2 linked regions of the Mesorhizobium opportunistum WSM2075 genome follow. The main gene of each other region encodes a partner of the protein of the gene in region 2 in a complex. Links are inferred from orthologs where the notes say so. Each region holds a gene or a part of one and is shown on either strand. Other genes may lie near its edges.

Evidence for each region.
Region 1: the proteins of pnp (region 2) and MESOP_RS23170 are in contact, whole or in part, in a cryo-EM structure (PDB 9QH0), measured with the Escherichia coli proteins. The link is inferred for Mesorhizobium opportunistum WSM2075 from one-to-one orthologs.

What each region holds. Positions count from the first base shown.
Region 1 is NC_015675.1:4,803,186-4,815,520, reverse strand. The notes cover bases 4,348-7,880. They hold MESOP_RS23170 (ribonuclease E/G), read right to left. Parts: upstream 7,557-7,880; coding sequence 4,548-7,556; downstream 4,348-4,547. Other genes in these bases: MESOP_RS23175 (glutaminase), read left to right, coding at 4,348-4,444. Also shown: MESOP_RS23190 (DsbA family protein), read right to left, coding at 1-723; MESOP_RS23185 (M48 family metalloprotease), read right to left, coding at 788-2,179; MESOP_RS23180 (pyridoxal phosphate-dependent aminotransferase), read left to right, coding at 2,326-3,474; more of MESOP_RS23175, read left to right, coding at 3,479-4,347; MESOP_RS23165 (N-acetylmuramoyl-L-alanine amidase), read left to right, coding at 8,208-9,467; MESOP_RS23160 (penicillin-binding protein 1A), read left to right, coding at 9,681-12,125. UniProt on the Escherichia coli protein: Endoribonuclease that plays a central role in RNA processing and decay. Required for the maturation of 5S and 16S rRNAs and the majority of tRNAs. Also involved in the degradation of most mRNAs.
Region 2 is NC_015675.1:7,443-19,204, forward strand. The notes cover bases 6,538-9,497. They hold pnp (polyribonucleotide nucleotidyltransferase), read right to left. Parts: upstream 9,112-9,497; coding sequence 6,964-9,111; downstream 6,538-6,963. Other genes in these bases: MESOP_RS00070 (class I SAM-dependent methyltransferase), read right to left, coding at 6,538-6,894; rpsO (30S ribosomal protein S15), read right to left, coding at 9,389-9,497. Also shown: MESOP_RS00035 (SH3 domain-containing protein), read left to right, coding at 1-438; MESOP_RS00040 (DUF4260 domain-containing protein), read right to left, coding at 428-808; iron response transcriptional regulator IrrA, read right to left, coding at 831-1,298; 3-hydroxyacyl-[acyl-carrier-protein] dehydratase FabA, read left to right, coding at 1,540-2,055; fabB (beta-ketoacyl-ACP synthase I), read left to right, coding at 2,105-3,325; enoyl-ACP reductase FabI, read left to right, coding at 3,377-4,189; MESOP_RS00065 (putative bifunctional diguanylate cyclase/phosphodiesterase), read left to right, coding at 4,326-5,870; more of MESOP_RS00070, read right to left, coding at 5,881-6,537; more of rpsO, read right to left, coding at 9,498-9,658; magnesium/cobalt transporter CorA, read right to left, coding at 9,840-10,934; tRNA pseudouridine(55) synthase TruB, read right to left, coding at 10,979-11,762. UniProt on the Escherichia coli protein: Involved in mRNA degradation. Catalyzes the phosphorolysis of single-stranded polyribonucleotides processively in the 3'- to 5'-direction. Also involved, along with RNase II, in tRNA processing.

The sequences.
Region 1 (12,335 bases), 4.8 Mb from region 2 along the record:
GGTGATCGACAGCTTGTTGGCCAGATCGTAGGTCTTGGAGAAGGCTTCGGGGATCGAAGGATCCTTCATCTTCTCGCGCAACGTCGCCTCGTCGGCGCCGAGCGAAAGCGCGATCTTGATAGCGGCCGCCTCGGTGGCGCGTCCCTGGCCACCAAGCAGCGCATTGTGGAACTCGCCGTACTTTTCCGGCATCATCAGGTGGAACGCCATCGAGACGACGCTCGCCTTCTGCGAATCCGGGCCGAGGATCGGGAACTCCTTGAGCACGAAGCGCAGGTCCGGATCGGTCTTGGTCAGCGCCCGCATGTCCTCGATGGCGCGTTTGCAGAAGCCGCAATTGTAGTCGTAGAACTCGACGATCGTCACCTTGCCGTTCGGATTGCCGACGACGCCATCGAAGGCGGAGTTGAAGATCTGGTCCTTGGCGTTCTTGATGACGCCGAGATGGGCGATGCGCTGCTCTTCCTTCTGCTTGGCCTCGAGCGCGTCCTGCACTTCGAGCAGCACCTCGGGGTTCTTCAAGAGGTAGTCGCGGATGATGCCTTCGACCTCGGCGCGGTCGATCTTGGTGTCGGCGCCCGCCATCTGGACAGGCTCAGCCGTCTGAACAGGCTGGGCCGTGCCGGCCTTGGCGATCTGCGGGTTGCCGGCGACGAAACCGAAAGCGAGCATCGCAAGGGCTACAGCGATTCCCGTGGTGCCCAACAGCAGTGCCTTTTTCATTGTTCTCGTTCCTTTTGCCTGTTTCCCGGTCTGGCTATGTCGCAGCGCATGGCCGGAGGGTTCACTAGATCTTGCCTGATGATTTGTAGTTTATGATGTCCTGGGCGCGAATCCAGCGCGGCTCGCCGCGCTTCATCTGCTGCTGCGCCCGCATGGCGAATATCTTCGCATCCTTGTAGTTACCGGAATAGAAATGACCTTCGGCAGTGGCGAGCTCGGCGCCCGGTATGTCCCCCAACTCGCCATAGGCCTGTGCCAGATAGCGATATCCGATGGAATTTTCCTTGTCGCGCCCCAGACCATTGTTGATCTGCGCGACGGCTTTCCTGAGCGAATCGGGCGTGCCGATGGCCATCAGCGCCTGTCCAAGCGAGACCGGCAGCAAGCCGGACCGCGCCGAATCGAGGCTGACCGCCTTGGCGTAGGCTTCCGCCGCATCCTTGGGGTTGTTCGCCTTCATCAGAATGTCGCCGCGCAACTCCTGGAAGTAGGCATTCCTGGGCTGCGCCTTGATCAGGGCGTTGGTCTTGGCGAGCGCTGCGGCGATATTGCCGTAAAGGTAGGTCGACTGGGCATCGCCATATAGCCCGGCCAGCGTTCCTTGCATCTTTCGCATCAGCCGTGACCCAGCCGCCTGGCCTTCCATGTAGACGGCAATCTTGACCCGCATCATGTCATGGCGCTGCTGCAGCGCCGGCGGATCGACCTTGCCGACATTGGGGCTCTGTTTGACCAGCACTTCGAGATTGGCGATGCGTTCCTGCGGCATCGGGTGGCTGATACGATAGGGATCGACCTGCGTGCCGGACAAGGACAGCGCGCTTTGGAAGCGGGCGAATGTCTTCAGCATGCCCATGCCGGACTGGCCGGTGGCGTTGAGATAGGTGATCGCCGAGCGGTCGGCGGTCGTCTCTTCGGTGCGCTGATAGGCGAGGATGCTGCGCTGCGCCATCTCGCCGCCGCCAGCCGCCACGCCCATGCCGGCGCCGGCAAGGCCGCGGCTGTTGGTGGTGGCGCCGGCAACAATGGCGCCGGCGCCGAGCAAAGTGGCGATAATGGCCATGGTCTTGGCGCGTTCGAGCTGGTCGCGCAGTTTCTGCTGGTGGCCGCCGGCGATATGGCCGGCCTCGTGGGCGATGACGCCAATGATCTCGTTCGGCGTTTCAGCCATCATCAGCGCGCCGGTGTTGATGAACAGCCGGCGTCCGGTAACGAAGGCGTTGAAGCTGGAATCGTTGACCAGGACGATGTCGATGCCGTCATTCGCCAGCCCGGCCGCCCTGAAGATCGGCCGCGCATAGTCGCGAACCAAAGCCTCGATCTCGGCGTCGCGCACCACCGGCACGGACTGGGCAAAGGCAGTGACCGAACTCGCCACCGCGACAGCGAGGCCGAGCGAAAGTGTCGCGAAAACACGCGCCACCTCTGCAATGGTCGGTCTGGGTCGGCTCAGCATGACGTGTCCACTGGTAGACGAGCGGGCGAAAGATGAAAAGTCGGCACCGGAAAAACTTCCTCAACTTGTGATCCTCACACCAATCGGGCATTTGTGCGGCGTATGCGTCCAGGGCATGCCGTGCTCAACCGTCGGGATAGGATAAAATGGTCGTTTCGCTCTCACGCCGTGGCAATGTCGAGCCGTTCCACGCCATGGATGTGCTGGCTGAAGCCAACCGGCTGAAGGCCCAGGGCGCGCCGGTGATCTCCATGGCGGTCGGCCAGCCATCCGATCCGGCGCCCGCACGGGTTCGCGCCGCGGCGGCCAAGGCCCTGCAGGAAGGCCGCATCGGCTACACCGACGCGCTGGGTCTGGCCGGTTTGCGCAAGGCGATCGCCGGGCATTACGCGGATCACTACGGGCTCGATGTCGAGCCGGGGCGGATCGCGGTAACCACCGGATCGTCGGCCGCCTTCAATCTCGCCTTCCTGGCGATGTTCGATCCGGGCGACCGCGTTGCTATCGCCGCGCCCGGTTACCCCGCCTATCGCAACATCATGGCGGCGCTCGGCATCGATGTCGTCGAGATCGAGCTCGGCGAGGCGGCCTATCTGCATGCCGGCCATCTAGAGGCGGCGCATCGCCAGAAGCCGCTGAAGGGCGTCCTGTTTGCAAGTCCGGCCAACCCGACCGGCGCCGTCATTCCGGCCGACGAACTGTCGGCGCTGATCAGCACGGCGGAGGCGCTCGGCATCGCCGTCATTTCCGACGAGATCTACCACCGGCTGGCCTATGGCGCCCCCGACACCACGGCGCTCGCCTTCGGTGACAGCGTGACGGTGATCAACTCGTTCTCGAAATATTATTGCATGACCGGCTGGCGTATCGGCTGGATGGTGCTGCCCGAGGAGCTGGTGCGGCCGGTCGAGCGCATCGCCCAGAGCCTCTACATCTCGCCACCGGAGCTGTCGCAGATCGCCGCGATCGAGGCCTTTGCCGCGACGGAGGAACTGGAGGCGGTCAAAGGCCGCTATGCCTGGAATCGCGAGCTGCTGATGAAACGTTTGCCCGAGCTCGGCTTTCCGCTGGCGGCGCCCATGGATGGTGCCTTCTATGCCTTTTGCGATGTCACCCGGCACAGCAACGACAGCATGGCGTTCGCGCGCAAGATGCTGGCGGAAGCCCATGTGGCGGCGACGCCCGGCCGCGACTTCGATACCCAGGCGGGGCACCGCACGATGCGGTTTTCCTATGCCGGCAGCCATGACGACATGGTCGAGGCCATGGCGCGCCTCGAACGCTGGTTGAGGTAGCGCCATGCCGGAACTCGAACAGGCCCCCAAACTTGATCAGGCCCCCAAACTTGATCAGGCATTGGCCGAGGTCGCCGCCGAAATGGCCGAGCGCACCGATCGCGGCGACGTCGCGACCTACATTCCCCAGCTGGGCAAGGTCGATCCGAGGAAATTCGGCATTGCCGCCGTCACCAATGACGGCCGCGTGCTGGTGGCGGGCGATGCCGACCAGCCGTTCTCGATCCAGAGCATCTCGAAGGTCTTCACCTTGACCCTGGCGCTCGGCAATGTCGGCGATGCACTGTGGAAGCGGGTGGGGCGCGAGCCGTCCGGCAATCCGTTCAACTCCATCGTACAGCTCGAGCACGAGAACGGCATTCCGCGCAATCCGTTCATCAATGCCGGCGCCATCGTCATTTCCGACATCCTGCTCGCCGGCCACCAGCCGCGCGAGGCGATTGGCGAGATCCTGCGTTTCATACAGTTCCTGGCCGACGACGAGACCATCATCATCGACCGCGAGGTGGCGGCCTCCGAGCGCGCCACCGGCTATCGCAACTTTGCGCTCGCCAACTATATGAAATCCTTCGGCAATCTCCATCATGCACCGGAGCTTGCGCTAGGCGTTTATTTCCATCACTGCGCCATCGCCATGAGTTGCCGGCAACTGGCGATGGCCGGCCGCTTCCTCGCCAATGGCGGCAAGAACCCGGCGACGGGGCATTCCGTGGTGTCGGCCGAGCGGGCGCGGCGCATCGGCGCCATGATGCTGACCTGCGGCCATTATGACGGCTCCGGCGATTTTGCCTTCCGCGTCGGCATTCCCGGCAAGAGCGGCGTCGGCGGCGGCATATTGGGCATCGTGCCGGGTGTCGCCTCGCTTGCCGTCTGGTCGCCCGGCCTCAATGCCAACGGCAACTCCAAGCTCGGTTCGATCGCACTGGAAAAGCTGGCCAGGATGATGAACTGGTCGATCTTCGCGCCTTAGCGTTTCCCGCCCTATCGGAATGCCGGGTATGAAAAATCCCGCGCCATCTTTTCGATCGCGCGGGATTTTCTTGTCAGAACATCAGCTCAACGAGCTGAAAAGCTTAGAAAAAGCCCTTCCGCTGCCACCAACCGGCACGCTTCGGCTTTTCTTCGGTCTTGGCCTCATCGGCGACGCTCGAAGAAACCACTGGCACGACCGGAGTATCCGCAGCCACCGCCTTGCGCCGCGACGGGCGGGCCTTCGCCGGCTCCTCTTCGGCAACGGACGGCTCGGCAACGACGTTCGCATCGTCCACAGGAGCGGGCTCGACGGCAGCTTCCGGATCTGCCTCGGTCACCGCCTCGGCGGGGACTTCGGCTGCGGCCTTCTTTGCCCTTGAAGCACGCTTCTTCTTCGGCTTTTCGGCTGGAGCGTCGTCGTTCGCCGGTGCAGAAGCCGCGGTTTCTTCAACCGCTACGGGCTCGCTAGCGACCGTCTCAGCTTCAGCGGCATCGATCACCGAGGCGTCGGCGGCTTCGCCGGCCTCGGCCTCGGTCTCGCCTTCACCGTCCTCGCGACGATTGCGCTTGCCGCCGCGCTTGCCGCGCCGGCGCTTCTTGCCCTGGCTGTCATCGGAAGCCTGTACCGCCTCGTCGGACGCGCTGGCGGAGATCGCAACGGCATCGTCCGTTTCGGTGTCGTCATTGTCCGCCTCATGTACCGATTCGGCGAAATCGCCGGCCGGTGCGGAGATGGACGAGCCGTCCGTCGGGGCGCCATGTTCGCGGTCGCGATCCTTGCCGCCACGCCGTCTGCGGCGCTTGCGGCGCTTGCGGTCGCGGCCTTCGCCGTCCTCGCCCGACCTCGGCTCGCCCGTCCTGGGTTCGCCAGACCTTGGCTCACCCGACCTTGGCTCACCCGACCTTGGCTCACCCGACCTGGGCTGCTGGTGCTGCGATGGCTGGGCGTGCCTTGGCTGCTCGGCCTGAGCCGGTGCTTCCTCGTCTTCCTCGATGACGACCTCGTCCTCGGGTTCTTCCGGCTCGACATAGGCCGGCAGGCTGCGCAACTCGACAAAGCCTTCGGGCTTTTCGGCCAGCGCGCCGCGGAAGATCGCATAGTGCTGGGCGCCAACCGCATCGTCGGCCTCGATGGTGATGGTCAGGCCGAAGCGGCTTTCGAGTTCCACCAGCGTGCCGCGCTTGTGGTTGAGCACGTAGAGTGCGGTCGCCGCCGGCGTGCGTACCGTGATGTGGCTGCGCGAATCCTTGAGCAGGAATTCCTCGATCGCCCGCACCACCATCAGCGCGACCGAAGAATCGGAGCGCACATGGCCGGTGCCGCCGCAATGCGGGCAGGGCTTCATGGTCGATTCCAGCACGCTGGCGCGGATGCGCTGGCGCGACATTTCCATCAGGCCGAAATGCGAGATGCGGCCGACCTGGATGCGCGCACGGTCGTTCTTGAGGTGATCCTTCAACCGCTTTTCGACGGAGCGGTTGTTGCGGTTCTCCTCCATGTCGATGAAGTCGATGACGATCAGGCCGGCAAGGTCGCGCAGCCGGAGCTGACGCGCGACTTCCTCGGCCGCTTCCAGATTGGTGTGGAGCGCCGTATCCTCGATCGAGTGCTCCTTGGTGGAGCGGCCCGAATTGACGTCGATGGCGACCAGCGCTTCGGTCTGGTTGATGATGATGTAGCCGCCGCTCTTCAGCGTCACCTGCGGCTGCAACATGCGGTCGAGCTGCGCCTCGATGCCGTTGCGCACGAAGATCGGCGTCGTGTCGCGGAACGGCTGAACCACCTTGGCGTGGCTCGGCATCAGCATGCGCATGAAGTCCTTGGCCTCGCGGTAGCCTTCGTCGCCGGAGACGAGAATCTCGTCGATATCCTTGTTGTAGAGGTCGCGCACCGAGCGCTTGATCAGGCTGCCTTCCTCATAGACGAGGGCAGGGGCGGTGGACTGAAGCGTGAGATTGCGCACGTTCTCCCAAAGCCGCATCAGATATTCGTAGTCGCGCTTGATCTCGGCTTTGGTGCGGCTTTCGCCGGCGGTGCGCAGGATGACGCCCATGCCTTGCGGCACTTCGAGATCGGCAACGACCTCCTTGAGGCGCTTGCGGTCGACCGCGCTGGTGATCTTGCGGGAAATGCCGCCGCCGCGCGCCGTGTTCGGCATCAGCACGGAATAGCGACCGGCAAGCGACAGGTAGGTGGTGAGTGCGGCGCCCTTGTTGCCGCGCTCTTCCTTGACGACCTGCACCAAAAGGATCTGCCGGCGCTTGATCACTTCCTGGATCTTGTACTGGCGGCGCACCGGCTTGCGGCGGTTGCGCACTTCTTCCAGCGCATCTTCGGCGCCGACCGATTCGATCTCATGATCGTCCGGATGCGAGGACGACACCTCTTCGAGCATGCCGCGATCATTGTCGGCGGAGGTGGCCTCGCTGCCCTGGTCCGCCTGCGAGACGGGCTCGGAAATCACATCGGCTTCGACGGAGGCGGCGATCGAGGTGGGGCCGCCTTCGCGGGCTTCGCTTTCCTCCTGCTCGGCAGAAGCCTCGTCATGCGAGGATGCGTCGGCATCGGCCGACGTATCCGCCGCGTGTTCGACGGTCTCGGAAACGTTGGAGGTGTCCTCGGCGACGGCATCGGCGCCATTGTCGCCGTTTTCTCTTGCCTCGCCAGCGGCTTCGTTTGCCTCGCCGGATTCGGCTCCGCCTGCATCGCGCGGGTGCTCGCCGCGGTCGCGGCTCTTGCCGCCGCGCCGGCGTCCACGCCGGCCGCGATCGCGGCTCTGGCGATCCTCGCCTTCGCTATCCTCGTTCTCCTCGTCCTCGGCCTCCTGCGCTTCCGCGCGCAGCAGCGCCTGACGGTCGGCGACCGGGATCTGGTAGTAATCGGGATGTATTTCACTGAAGGCGAGAAAACCGTGACGGTTGCCGCCATATTCGACAAAGGCTGCCTGAAGGGAAGGTTCGACGCGCGTTACGCGGGCGAGATAGATGTTTCCTTTGAGCTGCTTCTTGTCCTGAGATTCAAAGTCGAATTCTTCGATACGGTTACCGCGTACGACGACAACTCGTGTTTCCTCCGGGTGGGAGGCGTCTATCAGCATTTTGTTGGGCATTATTTCGTTTCCCCCCGGCAGCCGTCAGCCGCAGCTGGCGGGGCAAAGCCCGCTGCTGTGTGTCTGGATGAATATGGGTGCCGGATAATTGAACGTCCGCCGGACGCTGCCTGCGTGTCATGGCGGTGCCGCCCGCTGCCATATTGGCGCGGTTTGATGCGGACCTTTCCATGATTGCGCTTGAAGCCATCGTCACCAGCAGAACCTTTGAACCAAAGCCCGGAAACCGGACCAGCTTGTTTGCTCGTACAGAGCCGGCGCGGGAACAAACCCGGCCGTTTTCCTCACGCAGGCGATTCCCCCGCCACGGGCGCACACCTGCGAAATTCGTCGCGATCACCTGAAGCCTTTTCGCGTGAAGCGAAAGGAGCCGCCTTTCATCTGACCCTGTAGCAGGAAGCTGCGGAGGAGGGCGGTTCCAGGATTGCAGTGATCCACTATCGCTTTTATGATTTGGCGGGGTGGAAGGCAACCCCGATTTCCGATGCCGGCAAAAAGCAGTTCCGTAGCGTAAACCTGGCTCCAGCCCTGCATGAAAAGGCTTGGTTAACCTTCTCTGGATACCAATCGTTAATCGAGTTCGCGGCCTAACCGGCACTTCGACGAAACGAGCGGGCGCCGGGCGCCAAACCGGGAGCGACTGGAAGAGAGATGGGACTGGCAGACCTCGCAGACAAGGGATGTCGTGTCGGCGGCCGGATTCTCGGCGCCTTCTGTCTCGTGCTGCTGGTGGTTTGTTCCCCCCTTTCCTCAGTCGCCAATGCCGCCGATGCGCCGCTGGTGGCGAAAGGCTACAAGATGGCGGGCGATGCCACCAAGATGCGCATCGTCATGGAATTCGATCGCGAGCCTGACATCAAATGGTTCCTGCTGCGTGCTCCCAATCGTCTGGTCATCGACCTGGCGAACACCAGACTGGCCATCGATGCTAAGGATCTGAAGCCGCGCGGTCTGGTCAGGGGCGTGCGCCTGGGCGAACTCGGCGACGGCGTTTCGCGGCTGATCCTCACCGGCAAGGGGCCGTTCGCCGTCGATAAGCTCGATGTGCTCAAGGACGAGGACGGCACCGGCTACCGCATAGCCATCGACATGTCGGCGGCCTCCGCGCGCGAGTTCGATGCAGCCCTTGCCAACCAGGCGCTGACCACCGGCTCCACGGTTTCGACCGACAAGGGCGGGCGGGTCGGCACCGGGCCCGTCTCCAATCCCGGGCACCGCTTCACGGTCGTCATCGATCCCGGTCACGGCGGCGTCGATGGCGGCGCCGAGGGCCTGAACGGCACCATCGAGAAGAACGTCACGCTCGCCTTCGCCACGGAGTTGCGCGACAAGCTCGCCGCGGCCGGCAAATACGATGTCTTCATGACCCGCGACAGCGATGAATATTTGCGCCTGGACGACCGAGTCCGCATTGCGCGGCAGCATGAGGCCGATCTGCTGATTTCGATCCACGCCGACACCATCAGCGTCAAGGGCATCCGCGGCGCCACCGTCTATACGGTTTCCGACAAGGCGTCGGATCCCGAGGCGCAGGCGCTGGCCGACCGTGAAAATCTCTCCGACCAGTTCGCCGGCATGGTGATCAAGGACGATAAGAAGGAGGTGACGGACATCCTGATCGACCTGATCCGCCGCGAGACGCACACCTTTTCAATGAGTTTCGCCCACACATTGGTCGGCCAGCTTTCGACCAGCGTCGGCCTCATCAACAATCCGCAGCGTTCCGCTGGGTTCAAGGTGCTGAAGGCGCCAGACGTGCCATCGGTGCTGGTCGAACTCGGCTATCTCTCGAACGCCAAGGACGAGGCGCAGCTGCTCAACGCCGATTGGCGCGACAAAGCCGCGCAAAGCATCACCAACGCCGTCGCGCTTTTTGCTTCCGCCCGTGCCGGAACCGGAACCGGAGGCTAATATGCCTGGCCACGCCTGCAACCAGAGGCGGCGTTGCTGTATGACAACACCCGATGCCTTTATTTCCAGCACGCGGCCACGAAACAAGGCCTTGCCGTATTTTGTCCACATGGCGGCGACATGGGTTTTCGATTACGGTTTGGGCCCGGCACGAAAGCTTGCGCGGAAGGCGGCTTCGTTTAGGAAATTCCCGAACCAAGGACTGGAGCGGGTATGATTCGTCTCATTGGCTATTTCTTCGGCATCGGCACGACGCTGGCCCTTCTGGTCGCGGCGGGCGTTGCGATTTACATCGGCCATGTGGCAAAGGATCTGCCTGACTACGAAGTGCTGGCCAAATACGAACCGCCGGTGACCACCCGCATCCATGCCTCGGATGGCTCTCTGATGGCGGAATATGCGCGCGAACGGCGCCTGTATTTGCCGATTCAGGCGATCCCCGATCGCGTCAAGGCTGCCTTCCTGTCCGCCGAGGATAAGAATTTCTACAATCACCCTGGCGTGGACATAACGGGATTGGGCCGGGCGGCGCTCACTTACCTTTCGGGTGGACCGATGCAGGGCGGTTCGACGATCACCCAGCAGGTTGCCAAGAACTTCCTCCTGACCAACGAGCGCTCCCTGGAACGCAAGGTCAAGGAGGCCATCCTTTCGTTTCGCATCGAACAGGCCTATTCCAAGGATCGCATCCTTGAACTCTATCTCAATGAGATTTTCTTTGGCTTCAACGCCTACGGTGTCGCTGGCGCCGCGCTGACCTATTTCGACAAGTCGGTGAACGAATTGACCGTGGCCGAGGCCGCTTATCTGGCATCGCTGCCGAAAGGCCCAGCCAACTACAATCCCTTCAAACATGCCGATCGGGCGCTTGAGCGGCGAAACTGGGTCATCGGCCAGATGGTCGAGAACGGTTACGTGACTCCCGAAGAGGGTGCGAAAGCGAAGGCCGAGCCACTTGGCGTTGCCCCGCGCCGCACCGGCTCCTACCTTTTCGCCGGCGAGTATTTCACGGAAGAGGTTCGCCGGCAGATCATCGCCCGTTACGGCGAGAACGCGCTCTATGAGGGCGGCCTGTCCATTCGCACCACCCTCGACCCGAAGGTCCAGCTCATTGCCCGCAAGGCGATGCAGAACGGTTTGATGAAATACGACACGCTGCGCGGCTATCGCGGGCCGGTGAAGACAATCGACGTGTCCGGCGACTGGGGCGCCTCGCTGGGCGCCGTCAAGGGGCTGGAGGACGTTCCCGAATGGTCGCTTGCCGTCGTGCTCGACAGTTCGGCGACTGGATTGTCGATCGGCCTGCAGCCCGCACGCCAGGCGTCGGGCGAGATCGTCAAGGAACGCGTCGAAGGCACCGTCAGCAAGGACGACATGGGTTTCGCCATGCGCCATTTGGTCGATGGCAAGACAGTCAGGGCCAAATCACCGGCCGACGTGCTGAAGCCAGGCGACGTCATCTTCGTGCAGAAGAACGAAGGCTCCGACAACACCTACAGCCTGCGCCAGGTTCCCGAGGTGGAGGGTGGCCTGATCGCCATGGATCCGCACACCGGCCGCGTACTGGCCATGGTCGGCGGCTTCTCTTATTCGCAGTCGGAATTCAACCGCGCCACCCAGGCGATGCGTCAGCCGGGCTCCTCATTCAAGCCGATCGTCTATTCGGCCGCGCTCGACAATGGCTACACGCCGGCCTCGGTGATCATGGACGGACCGATCACCATCCAGAGCGGCAACACGACATGGACGCCGAAGAATTATGACGGCACCGTCGCCGGTCCGGCGACGCTGCGCTCCGGCATCGAGAAGTCGCGCAACCTGATGACCGTGCGGCTTGCCAACGACATGGGTATGAAGCTCGTCGTTGAATATGCCGAGCGCTTCGGCGTCTACGATCATCTGGCGCCGTATCTGCCGATGGCGCTTGGCTCTGGCGAGACCACCGTCATGCGCATGGTTTCGGCCTATTCGATCATGGCCAATGGCGGCAAGTCGATCAAACCGTCGCTGATCGACCGCATCCAGGATCGCTACGGCAAGACGGTGTTCAAGCAGGATGAACGTGGCTGTGAAAGCTGCAATGCGCCTGAATGGAAGAACCAGCCGGAGCCGGAACTGGTCGACAATTCCGAGCAGGTTCTCGATCCGATGACCGCCTACCAGATCACGTCGATGATGGAAGGCGTCGTCCAGCGCGGCACCGGCGCCACCATCGGTGAGCTCGGCCGCCACATTGCCGGCAAGACCGGCACCACCAACGACGAAAAGGACGCCTGGTTCATCGGTTACACGCCGAACCTCGTGGTCGGCCTCTACATGGGCTACGACACGCCGCGCGGCCTTGGCCATGGCGCCACCGGCGGCGGTCTCGCGGCCCCGATCTTTAAGGATTTCATGCGCGTGGCGCTGGACGGCACGCCCAATGTCGACTTCAAGGTTCCCGATGGCATGAACCTGATCGCCATCAACCGCAAGACCGGCATGCGGGCGGCATCGGGCGATCCGGGCACCATCGTCGAGGCCTTCAAGCCGGGCACCGGCCCCGCCGACAGCTATTGGGTGATCGGCATGGGCGCCGACGGCTCCAATGCCTCCGGCGGCGCCTTGTCGCCACAGGCCAACCAGGCCATCCAGGACGGCGGCGGCGGACTCTACTAACGGGTCCGGTCGTCGGCACGGCTGGCCTTGGGGTTGGCCCTGGGGCCGGCCTATTCGCTTTGCACATGTTCGCTTTACACATGGCGGCGGCGTCCCTATGTATCGCGCCGACCGAAGTGTCACTTCAGCAACAGGACAAAATACCAGGCCATGCGCGCGGAAACGCAGAATATTGTCGACGAGATCAGGCAGGCGATAACCCTGCTGAGG
Region 2 (11,762 bases):
CCGAGCGGCCTGCCGCTGCCGCGATTCGTCAGCCTGAAATCCGGACGCGTCAACTCGCGCGTCGGCCCGGGGGCCAATTACTCGGTCGACTGGATGTATATGAAGGCCGGCCTGCCGATGGAGATCATCCAGGAATTCGATACGTGGCGCCGCGTGCGTGATGCCGACGGTTCGGAAGGTTGGATCAACCAGTCGCTGCTTTCAGGCCGGCGTACCGCGATCATTGCGCCCTGGCAGCGCGGCAAGGGTGCCCAGATCAACCTTCTGAACAGCCCGGACAAGGACGCCAGGGTGATAGCGATCGTCGAGCCGGGCGTCATGGGCATGATCAAGTCCTGCGACGGCCAGTGGTGCGAAATGACGCTCGGCGGCCACACCGGCTGGCTCGCCCAGTCGACGGTGTGGGGCGCCTATCCCGGCGAGCGGGTCAAGGACTGAACGCCCCCGGTTTGCGCCCGATGCGGCCCAGATGAGTATCCTGAAAGCCGGTCGACAGCTTGAGGCCGTAGCCCAAGGAACGGTCGATGGCGATGTGGGCGATCCAGATCAGCGCGACCGTGATAGCGGCCGCATTGCCTAGCAGGTGGCCGGCGAGCAGCAGAAGCACCGGTGCGATCAGCATATGCAAGGCGTTGTAAGCTATCGCGCCAAGGCGCGGCCCACCGAGGTAGCCGAGCATCGACAGATCCGGCGCCAGGATAAGCACGGCAAAGAGCCACCAGGAAATGCCCGACGAAGCGTAGAAGACAATAGCGGCCACCGCCACGACGACCCATTCGAGCCGGATTATCAGGTCGAGGGGTTTCATTCCGATTGTCCGGCCAAGCGGATTATTCTGGCTTCGCCGACTGTTCTGGCCCTGCCGGTGATTCCTGGCGCTTGGGACGCAGCCTCACCACGATATCGACATTGGCGATTTCCATGCCCTCGGGCGGGTCAGGCAGGTTGGTGACCGTCACCGGGCCGTTGGCGATGTCGAAAATCCGGTTTTCGCCCTCGATGTAGAAATGGTGGTGGTCGGAAGTGTTGGTGTCGAAATAGGTTTTCGCGCCCTCGACGGCGAGGATGCGCAGCAGCCCCGCCTGGGTAAACTGGTGAAGCGCGTTGTAGACGGTGGCCAGCGACACCGGCACGCCGGCGGCCAGCGCCTCCTCATGCAGTTCCTCGGCCGACAAATGGCGGTCGCCCTTGGCGAAGAGCAGGTCGGCCAGCGCGATGCGCTGACGCGTCGGCCTCAGGCCGGCTTCACGTACCCGCTTGTCCACAGCGACATTTTCCTTCCGGCAGCCCCGGTCCATCTGGTCTTCCAAGCTCACAGTCCCGCTTCAAGACACGCCCAGAATGGCAAAAAAATGAATGTCTGCCGAAACCGGACCCCTGTTGACATATATTCTGTCGCCGGAATGCGATCAATAGCGCGCATTGACCCGGGCAGACTGGCGGGTTAAGCGCAAACGCCGGTTTCCGGCCTGAAACAGATTGTGTTAGGACACCGACGACAAGGGCGCGTTACCGCCCGGACGAATGGGGATGAGATTGATGGCGGGTAAACCCAGCTACGACTACGACGAATTGCTGGCCTGCGCCCGCGGCGAGCTGTTCGGAGAGGGCAATGCCCAGCTGCCCTACCCGCCCATGCTGATGTTCGACCGCATCACCGAGATCAGTGAAACGGGCGGTGCCTTCGACAAGGGTTTCATCCGCGCGGAATTCGACATCAAGCCGGATCTTTGGTTCTTCGCCTGCCACTTCATCGGCAATCCGATCATGCCTGGATGCCTCGGCCTCGACGCCCTGTGGCAGTTGACCGGCTTCTACCTCGGCTGGCTCGGCGAACCCGGCAAGGGAATGGCGCTGTCGACCGGTGAGGTCAAGTTCAAGGGCATGGTCACCCCATCGGTGAAGAAGGTCGAATATGGCGTCGATTTCAAGCGCGTGATGCGCGGCAGGCTGGTCCTGGGCATCGCCGATGGCTGGATGAAGGCGGATGGCGAGCCCATATATGCGGCGACGGACCTGAAAGTCGGTCTGTCGAAGCAGTCGGCGGTCGCTTGACCGCAGCCCTGGCCGATCCACTGGCCAGCATCCCTGGAAGGAGTTGCGAATGAGACGTGTCGTAGTCACAGGCATCGGCATCGTGTCGTCGATCGGAAACAATGCCAACGAGGTGCAGACCTCGCTGCATGACGCCAGATCCGGCATCAGCTTCTCCGATTCCTTCGCCGAGCACGGCTTCCGCTGCCAGGTCTGGGGAGCGCCGACGCTCGACCCGTCCGCCATGATCGACCGCCGCGCGATGCGCTTCCTGTCGCAGGGCGCGGCCTGGAACCACGTCGCCATGGACCAGGCGATCGCGGATGCGGGCCTCGGCGAGGACGACGTCACCAATGAACGCACCGGCATTGTCATGGGCTCGGGCGGGCCTTCCACCCGCACCATCGTCGAGGCGGCCGAAACAACGCTCAAGAACGGCAGTCCCAAGCGCATCGGCCCGTTCGCGGTGCCGAAAGCGATGTCGTCGACCGCGTCGGCCACCCTGGCCACCTGGTTCAAGATCCACGGCGTCAACTATTCGATCTCGTCGGCCTGCTCGACCTCGGCGCATTGCATCGGCAATGGCTACGAACTGATCCAGTGGGGCAAGCAGGACATGGTCTTTGCCGGCGGCCATGAGGATCTCGACTGGACGATGTCGGACCTGTTCGACGCCATGGGCGCCATGTCGTCCAAGTTCAACGACAAGGCATCGACCGCCTCGCGCGCTTATGACGTCAATCGCGATGGCTTCGTCATTGCCGGCGGCGCCGGCGTGCTGGTGCTGGAAGAGCTGGAGCACGCCAAGGCGCGCGGCGCCAAGATCTACGCCGAGATCGTCGGCTACGGCGCGACCTCTGACGGTTACGACATGGTCGCGCCGTCAGGCGAAGGCGCGATTCGCTGCATGCGCCAGGCGATGTCGACGATTTCCACGCCGGTCGACTACATCAACACCCACGGCACCTCGACGCCGGTGGGCGATTCCAAGGAAATGGGCGCGATCCGCGAAGTGTTCGGCGAGAAGATGCCGTTCATCACCTCGACGAAATCGCTGACCGGCCATTCGCTGGGCGCAGCCGGTGTGCAGGAATCCATCTATTCGATCCTTATGATGCAAGGCGGCTTCATCGGCGAGAGCGCCCATATCGAGACGCTCGATCCTGAATTCGAGGGTATGCCGATCGTGCGAAAGCGCATCGACAACGCCAAGATCGACACCGTTCTGTCGAATTCCTTCGGTTTCGGTGGCACCAACGCGACACTCGTTTTCCAGCGCTATTCCGCATAGGGCCATTGTTTTTGTACAAGGCCAGCATTTTTAAATAAGGATTTGGCGGCCATGAACGGACTGATGAAGGGCAAGCGCGGGCTTGTCATGGGCGTCGCCAACGATCATTCGATCGCCTGGGGCATTGCCAAGAAGCTGTCCGAGCATGGTGCGGAACTCGCCTTCACCTACCAGGGCGAGGCCTTCGGCCGCCGGGTCAAGCCGCTTGCCGACAAGCTCGGCGCCGCACTTGTCGTCCCCTGCGATGTCGAGGACAGCGCTTCGGTCGCCGCCACGTTCGAGACGCTGAACAAGGAATGGGGCGGGCTCGACTTCGTCGTCCATGCCATCGGCTTTTCCGACAAGAATGAGCTTAAGGGTCTCTATGCGGACACCAGCCGCGACAACTTCGTCCGCACCATGGTGATCTCCTGCTATTCCTTTACCGAGATCGCCCGCCATGCAGCCGCGTTGATGAACGATGGCGGGTCGATGATCACGCTGACCTATGCCGGCTCGGTCCGCGTCATGCCGAACTACAATGTCATGGGTGTCGCCAAGGCAGGACTCGAGGCCAGCGTGCGCTACCTCGCCAATGATTACGGCCCGCGCGGCATCCGGGTGAACGGCATCTCGGCGGGACCGGTGCGCACGCTCGCCGGCGCCGGCATTTCGGACGCCCGCCACATGTTCTCCTACCAGCAGCGCAACTCGCCGCTGCGCCGCACGGTGACCATCGACGAGGTCGGCGGCTCGGCGCTTTATCTGTTGTCGGACCTCTCCTCGGGCGTCACCGGCGAAATCCACTATGTCGATTCCGGCTACCACATCGTCTCGATGCCGACGCTCGACGAGTTGAAGCAGACGGATAGTACGCGCGACTGAAGCGTCGCCTTGCCTTGAGCCGCGTCCGAAGTGCCTTTCAGTAAAAAAGATGCTCTCCAGTAAAATTGGACGCATTCGCGGCAACTCATTTTAAGAAGATTTCCGCTATAGAGTCCCCGCAGTCTGGGGATTTTTAATGCCTGCCGTCAGCAATCCGAAGCGAACACCAGTGTTCCGACTGCTCACGATAGCAAGTTCGGGTATTGGCAGTTTCGTCCTTGGCATCTGGGGTCTCAAGTACGGCCTCGGCGGTGGGTTTGCCGGCATATCGGCGGACATGATGGTCGCGATCATGGCTGCGCTTTGCGCGCTGGCGGCGTCGGTGGCGGCAATGTCCTTCTTCGCCGGCGTCGATGAATCGGCGGATTTCGTCTTCAACGAGACCCATTTCGACAAGCTGACAGGACTGCTGGGGCGCCCGGCGATGGTCGGCAAGATCGCCGAGGCGGCATGCACGACAAGCCGGACCGGCGAACCGGTGTTCCTGATCGACATCGACATCGACCGCTTCAAGCAGATCAACGACGCGATCGGCTATACCCAGGGCGACGAACTGATCCGCGCCTTCACCAAGCGGCTGCAGAGCTGTGTGCCCGCACGCGCGCTGATCGGGCGCATCGGCGCCGGCGAGTTCGCGGTGCTGCTGCCGGATCATCAGATCCCGGGAACGATGGAAAGCATGGTCGAGAGGCTCATCGACGAGATGATGGAGCCCTATGAACTCAGCAGCCATCAGCAATCGGTGAGCCTGTCGGTGGGTATCGTGGCCATGCCCAAGGATGGCGTCGATCCGGTGCTTATCCTGCGCCGCTCCAACCTGGCGCTGCAGAATGCGCGCGCCAGCGGCGTCGGCAACTGGTCGGTCTTCGACAGCGAGATGGGGCGAGTCGCCGATTATCGCCAATGGGTCGAATCCGAATTGCACACTGCTTTCGAACGCGGGGATTTCGACCTTCACTATCAGCCGCAGCTCGACCTGCCGACCGGCCGCATCGTCGGCTATGAAGCCCTGATCCGCTGGAACCACCCCGAACGCGGCATGATCCCGCCCATGGAGTTCATCCAGATCGCCGAAGAAACCGGGATGATCAATCCGATCGGCGAGTGGGTTCTGCGCAAAGCCTGCAGCGACGCCCGCCATCTGCCGGACGATTGCTTCGTCGCCGTCAACATCTCGCCGGTCCAGTTCATGACCAAGGACTTCGTCGGCATCGTCCGCGACGCGATGAGGGCCACCGGCATCAAGCCGTCACGGCTGGAACTGGAAGTCACCGAGACAGCGATGATGCAGGATCGCGACCGTGCGGCCGCCATCCTGAAAGAGCTTGCCGAAATGGGCATCTCGGTCGCCGTCGATGATTTCGGCACCGGCTATTCGAACCTCAGCTATCTCATCGATTTCTCGTTCGGCAAGCTGAAGATCGACCGTTCCTTCGTCAGCCGCATCGACACCGATTCCAGCTCCGGCGCAGTCGTCTCGACCATTGTCGGACTTTCGCGTGCACTCGGCGTCAGCATCATCGCCGAAGGCGTCGAGACCGAGAGCCAGGCGACATTGCTACGGGCAGCTGGCTGCGAAGTGGTGCAGGGTTACCTGTTCGGCCGGCCGGCTCCGCTCAAGTTCAGCGTGACTGACGCCCACGCCACCGATGAAGTCCGGCGCGTCGCCAATCTGCATTGAACGCATCACCTCAGCGACGCGCGGACAACACCTTGAACATGCCATCGCGGGCAAGCTCCGCGTGGCTTGAGAATGCGGCCTTGAGAACCGGCTCGTAGGGCAACTGACGGTTGGCGACCATGAACAGCCGCCCGCCCGGCTTCAACGCCTTGCCTGCCGCGTGGATCATGCCGGCGCCGATTTCCGGCTCAGCCGCGCGGGCGCGATGGAATGGCGGGTTCATGACGACGGCGTCATAACGGCGCTCGACAGGTTCGGCGAGCAGATCGAGCCAGAAGAAGCCCGGCACCAGGGCCGCCGCGCCGAGATTGCGCTTGGCCGCCTCCAGCGCCGCGAAATCCGCTTCATAGAGGTCAAGCGCCGTTATGCCAGGGGACCGTGAGGCGACTTCCGCCGCCACATAACCCCAGCCGGCACAGAAATCGGCGATGTTGCCACGCAGATCGCCGGGCAAATTATCCACCAACAGTTTCGAGCCGGCGTCGATCCGATCAAAGGAGAACATGCCGGGCGCGGTGTGGAACCGGCCTTCGACCAGCAAGACGGGATTGGCGGCACGCAACTCTTGTGCGGCCGCCGGATCGGCAGGACGGCGCAGCCAGAAGGCAACGCCGTGATATTTCGGCATATGGCCGTCGAGCGGCACAAGCTCGTCGATGCGCTTGCGCAGGCTGGCGATGCCGTCATCCTTGCCGCCGGCAACGACGATCAATCCGCCCGGCACCACGCGCTCCAGCGCTTCCGCGATGCGCAACTCGTTCTGCCCGCGATGGCGGCCGGCGAGCACCAGCGCGGCATCGAAACCGTCGCCCTCCGGTTGCGGCGTAACCGTGAATTTCGCCGCCTGCAACGCGCGGAAATGCGGGCGGAAGCCCTGCACGACATGCAGCGCGGCCTCGAAACCCTGCGGCAGCCGCAGGCCAGGCTCGGCGCCGAGGAAGAGCATGCGCTCATCCTTTCGCGGCAAGGGAAGAGCCTCGACCTCGAACGGATGGAACAGCGTCTTCAGCGCCTCAGTGGACATGCCTTTGCTCCATAAACGAAAGCGGGCGCGACATAAGCCGCGCCCGCTTCGATTTTCCTGTCAGACCGCTCAGGCGGCGTCTTCTTCGCCTTCGGACTTCTTGTCGCGGACAATTTCCTTGCCGGAGGCCTGGTCGACGACCTTCATCGACAGGCGGACCTTGCCGCGCTCGTCGAAGCCCATCAGCTTGACCCAGACCTTGTCGCCTTCCTTGACGACGTCGGAGGTCTTGGCAACGCGCTCGTTGGCGAGCTGCGAGATGTGGACCAGGCCGTCGCGGGGACCGAAGAAGTTGACGAAGGCGCCGAAGTCAGCGGTCTTGACGACCGTGCCTTCGTAGATCTCGCCGACTTCCGGCTCGGCGACGATGGTGTGGATCCACTTCTTCGCCGCCTCGATCTCCTTGGCGTTCGAGGAAGCGATCTTGACCGTGCCGTCGTCCTCGATGTTGATCTTGGCGCCGGTCTTCTCGACGATCTCGCGGATGACCTTGCCGCCCGAGCCGATGACGTCGCGGATCTTGTCGGTCGGGATGTGCATGACCTCGATGCGCGGCGCGAACTCACCGAGTTCGGGACGGGCACCGGTCAGGGCATGAGCCATTTCGCCGAGAATGTGCTGGCGGCCATCCTTGGCCTGGTCCAGCGCGATCTTCATGATCTCCTCGGTGATGCCTTCGATCTTGATATCCATCTGCAGCGAGGTGATGCCGCTGGTGGTGCCGGCGACCTTGAAATCCATGTCGCCGAGATGATCTTCGTCACCCAGGATGTCGGACAGAACGGCGAAGCGCTCGCCTTCCTTGATCAGGCCCATGGCGATGCCGGCGACGGGCTTGGCCAGCGGAACGCCGGCATCCATCAGCGCCAGCGAGGTGCCGCAGACGGTGGCCATCGAGGACGAGCCGTTGGACTCGGTGATCTCGGAGACGACGCGCAGCGTGTAGGGGAACTGGTCGGCGCTCGGCAGCATCGGGCGGATGGCGCGCCAGGCGAGCTTGCCGTGGCCGATTTCACGGCGGCCCGGCGAACCCATGCGGCCGGTCTCACCGACGGAATAGGGAGGGAAGTTGTAGTGAAGGAGGAACTTCTCCTTGTACATGCCGGTCAGCGAATCGACATACTGCTCGTCTTCGCCGGTGCCGAGCGTGGCAACGACCAGCGCCTGGGTCTCGCCGCGGGTGAACAGCGCCGAACCGTGGGTGCGCGGCAGCACGCCGACTTCGGAAACGATCTTGCGGACCGTCTTCAGATCACGGCCATCGATGCGCGAGCCGGTGTCGAGGATGTTCCAGCGCACGACCTTGGCCTGCAGTTCCTTGAACACCGAACCGATCTGCTCGGACGTGTACTTGGCCTCGTCGCCTTCGGCCGGAGCGAAGGCTGCCTTGACCTTTGCCTTGACGGCGTCGACGGCGGCGTAGCGCTTCTGCTTGTCGACGTTCTTGTAGGCGTTGCTGAGCTCGTCACCGACGATCTTCAGCATCTCGGCTTCGAGCACGGAATAGTCCGGCGCCGTGAAATCGCGCGGCTCCTTGGCGGCGACCTCGGCCAGCTTGATGATGGCGTCGATGACCGGCTGGAAGCCCCTGTGACCGAACATGACGGCGCCGAGCATCAGCTCTTCGCCAAGTTCCTTGGCTTCGGACTCAACCATCAGCACGGCGTCGGCAGTGCCGGCGACGACGAGGTCGAGCTTGGATTCCTGCATCTCGTCGATGTGCGGGTTGAGAACGTATTCGCCGTTGATGTAACCAACACGGGCACCGCCAACCGGTCCCATGAAGGGAACGCCCGACAGGGTCAGCGCGGCCGAGGTGGCGACGATGGACAGGATGTCCGGATCGTTCTCGAGGTCATGCTGGACCACGGTGACGACGATCTGCGTGTCGTTCTTGTAACCGTCGGCGAAGAGCGGGCGGATCGGGCGGTCGATGAGGCGGGAAACCAACGTTTCCTTCTCGCTCGGACGGCCCTCACGCTTGAAATAGCCGCCCGGAATCTTGCCGGCGGCATAGGTCTTTTCCTGGTAGTTGACGGTCAGCGGGAAGAAGTCGAGGCCGGGCTTCGGCTCCTTCATCGAAACGACGGTGGCCAGCACCTTGGTCTCGCCGTAGGTGGCGAGCACGGCGCCATCAGCCTGGCGCGCGATCTTGCCGGTTTCGAGGATGAGCGGACGGCCGCCCCATTCGATTTCCACTTTGTGGTGGTTGAACATATCTTGTCCTTAATAAGCGGAAAGGGCCGCGCCGTTTCACGGTGCGCGGATGCCCTTTCCCTGGCTTCCTTTCTCGGGCAGCCACGGGCAAGACAACGGGAAGCTCGGGTGGTTTCAGCGCGGTGAGCGCGCGAGCGTCCTGCAATCCTGCCCCATGACCGTCCATGGGCGGTTTCGAGTGGCCCTCTGCGCGCTCGAAACCGGGTCTGGCCAATCTATAAGACTGGCAGAATGCGCGACTGGCGGGCTTTCCGAGGAAAGCCCGCCAGTCAATTCGTCAACGGCGCAGACCGAGCTTCTCGATCAACGTCTGGTAGCGCGCGTCGTCCTTGCGCTTGAGATAATCAAGCAGGCTGCGGCGCTGGGAGACGAGAGCGAGCAGACCACGGCGGGAATGGTTATCCTTCTTGTGGTCCTTGAAGTGGTCGGTCAGGTTCTTGATGCGCTCGGAAAGGATGGCCACCTGGACTTCCGGAGAACCGGTATCGCCCTTGGCGGTTGCGAATTCACCCATCAATTCCTGTTTGCGCTCGGCAGTAATCGACATCGTGCTTTTCCTTATCTGTTCGAGGAAACGGGTCGCCCTCAGCCGGGATGTCGTCCAGCAGGGGCCGGTGCAAGCAAAGCGTCGTGGCGCTGTGCTGCGGCGCATATAGTGCAATTCCCCGGAAAACACCAGCCCAATTCACAAGCCGGCTTTTCCAGCCCAAATGCCAAGTTTGTCGCTGCTAAAGCCATTTCTTCCATTTGAAGAAGGCAATCAACCCGACCGCCACAACTGCCATGAACAGCAGCGATACGGGATAGCCGTAGTAGGACTTCAGCTCCGGCATGTTCCATGGCGAGGATTCAGGATCGAAGTTCATGCCCCAGACACCGACCAGGAAGGTGAGCGGCATGAAGATGACCGAGACGATGGTGAGATAGCTGATGACGTCGTTGGTGCGGGCCTGGCTCAGCGACAGATGCATCTCGATCAGCCCGGTCAGCATGTCGCGCTGGGTCTCGACCAACTCGATCAGCCTGAGCGAATGGTCGAGCGTGTCGTTGAGGAAAACCTTGGTTTCGGCCTTCACATAGGGCACGTCGTTGCGGATCAGCGTCGCCAGCGCATCGCGCATCGGCCACAGCACGCCTTTGAGGACATTGGCGTCGCGCCGCAATTCGTGCAGCTGCCGCATCTGATGCTTGTGCGGTGAGTGCAGCATCTCATCCTCGATGCTGTCGACCAGATCGCCGGCCGCCTCGATCGGCGGGAAATAGCTGTCGACGATGGCGTCGATCAGCGCATAGGCGAGATAATCGGCGCCGCGCGCCCGCAACCGGTTGGGCGCCGAACTCTCGATGCGCTTGCGCACGGGATCGAACGGGTCGCCCTCGCGCTCCTGGAAGGTGACGACGAAGTTCTCGCCGACGAAGAGGCCAATCTGTTCATAGCGGTGCGAGGTGACATCGTCGATCATGCGGACGACGACGAAGGCATGGTCCTCGAAGAAGTCGACCTTTGGCCGCTGGCCGGTGTTGACGACGTCCTCCAGCGCCAGCGGATGCAGATTGAAGATGCGGCCGATCTCCTCGATCAGCTGGATGTTGGCGAGACCGGTGCAGTCGAGCCAGATGACAGGCCATTTGTGGCAATTGGCCTCGACATCGTCGATGCTGGCGTTTTCGATGGTCTTGTACTTCTGCGGCGAGATCATCGTCAGCCGCAGTTCCGAACGGCGCGCCGCCGGATCGGCGATCAGCGTGCCTGGCGAGGCCCCGACCGGTGGCCGCCGCGTCTTCACCGGCGTCCGCTTTTTCACCGCCTCGGCCTTTGCCATATGCCCCTCGAGCGTAGAGTGAAACCGAGATTAGACGACAGCCGTCACCCGGCAAAGACCCGCTTGGGCTTGAACATGCCTTGCTCGATGGCGCCGATGGCGACCAGCTTGCCGCGTGCCGTGGCGCAAGCTTCCTCGGCTTCGACAGGCGCGTCGCGGCCACGGATGATGACCGGATTGCCGAGGCGGATCTTGGTCGCCGCGTCGTCGCTGATGGCGATCTGCGGCAGACAGTCGAGCGCGGCGGACGTATCGACCAGAAGCGCATCGATCGCCCCGAAATCGACCGGCGCTTCCACAACGTCGACGGCATCGGCCGCTTCCGACTTGCCTTCGCCCTCAATGTCTTCGCCCACAACGTCTTCGCCCGGCGCGCCGAAACGGGCCGCCTCGAGTTCCGCGACGGTGACGAAATCCTCCGGCGTGAACGGCTCGACCTCGACCCGGCGCAATTCGCTGATATGGCCGAAGCAGCCGAGATCGCGGCCCATGTCGCGGGCCAGCGAGCGCACATAGGTGCCCTTGCCGCATTCGACTTCGAAAACGGTCTGATCGGTGCCGTGCTCGACGATGTCGAGACGGCCGATCTCGATTTCGCGGGCCGGAATGTCGACGGTCTCGCCTTCGCGGGCAAGGTCATAGGCGCGTTCGCCCGCAATCTTGATGGCCGAGAATTGCGGCGGCGTCTGCATGATGACGCCGGTGTATTTGGGAAGCAGCGCCCTGACCTCGGCTTCCGACGGTCGCTGGTCAGCCTCTTTCGTCACCGGCCCTTCGAGGTCGTCGGTCGAGCGCTCCTGCCCCCAGGCCACGGTGAAGCGATAGACC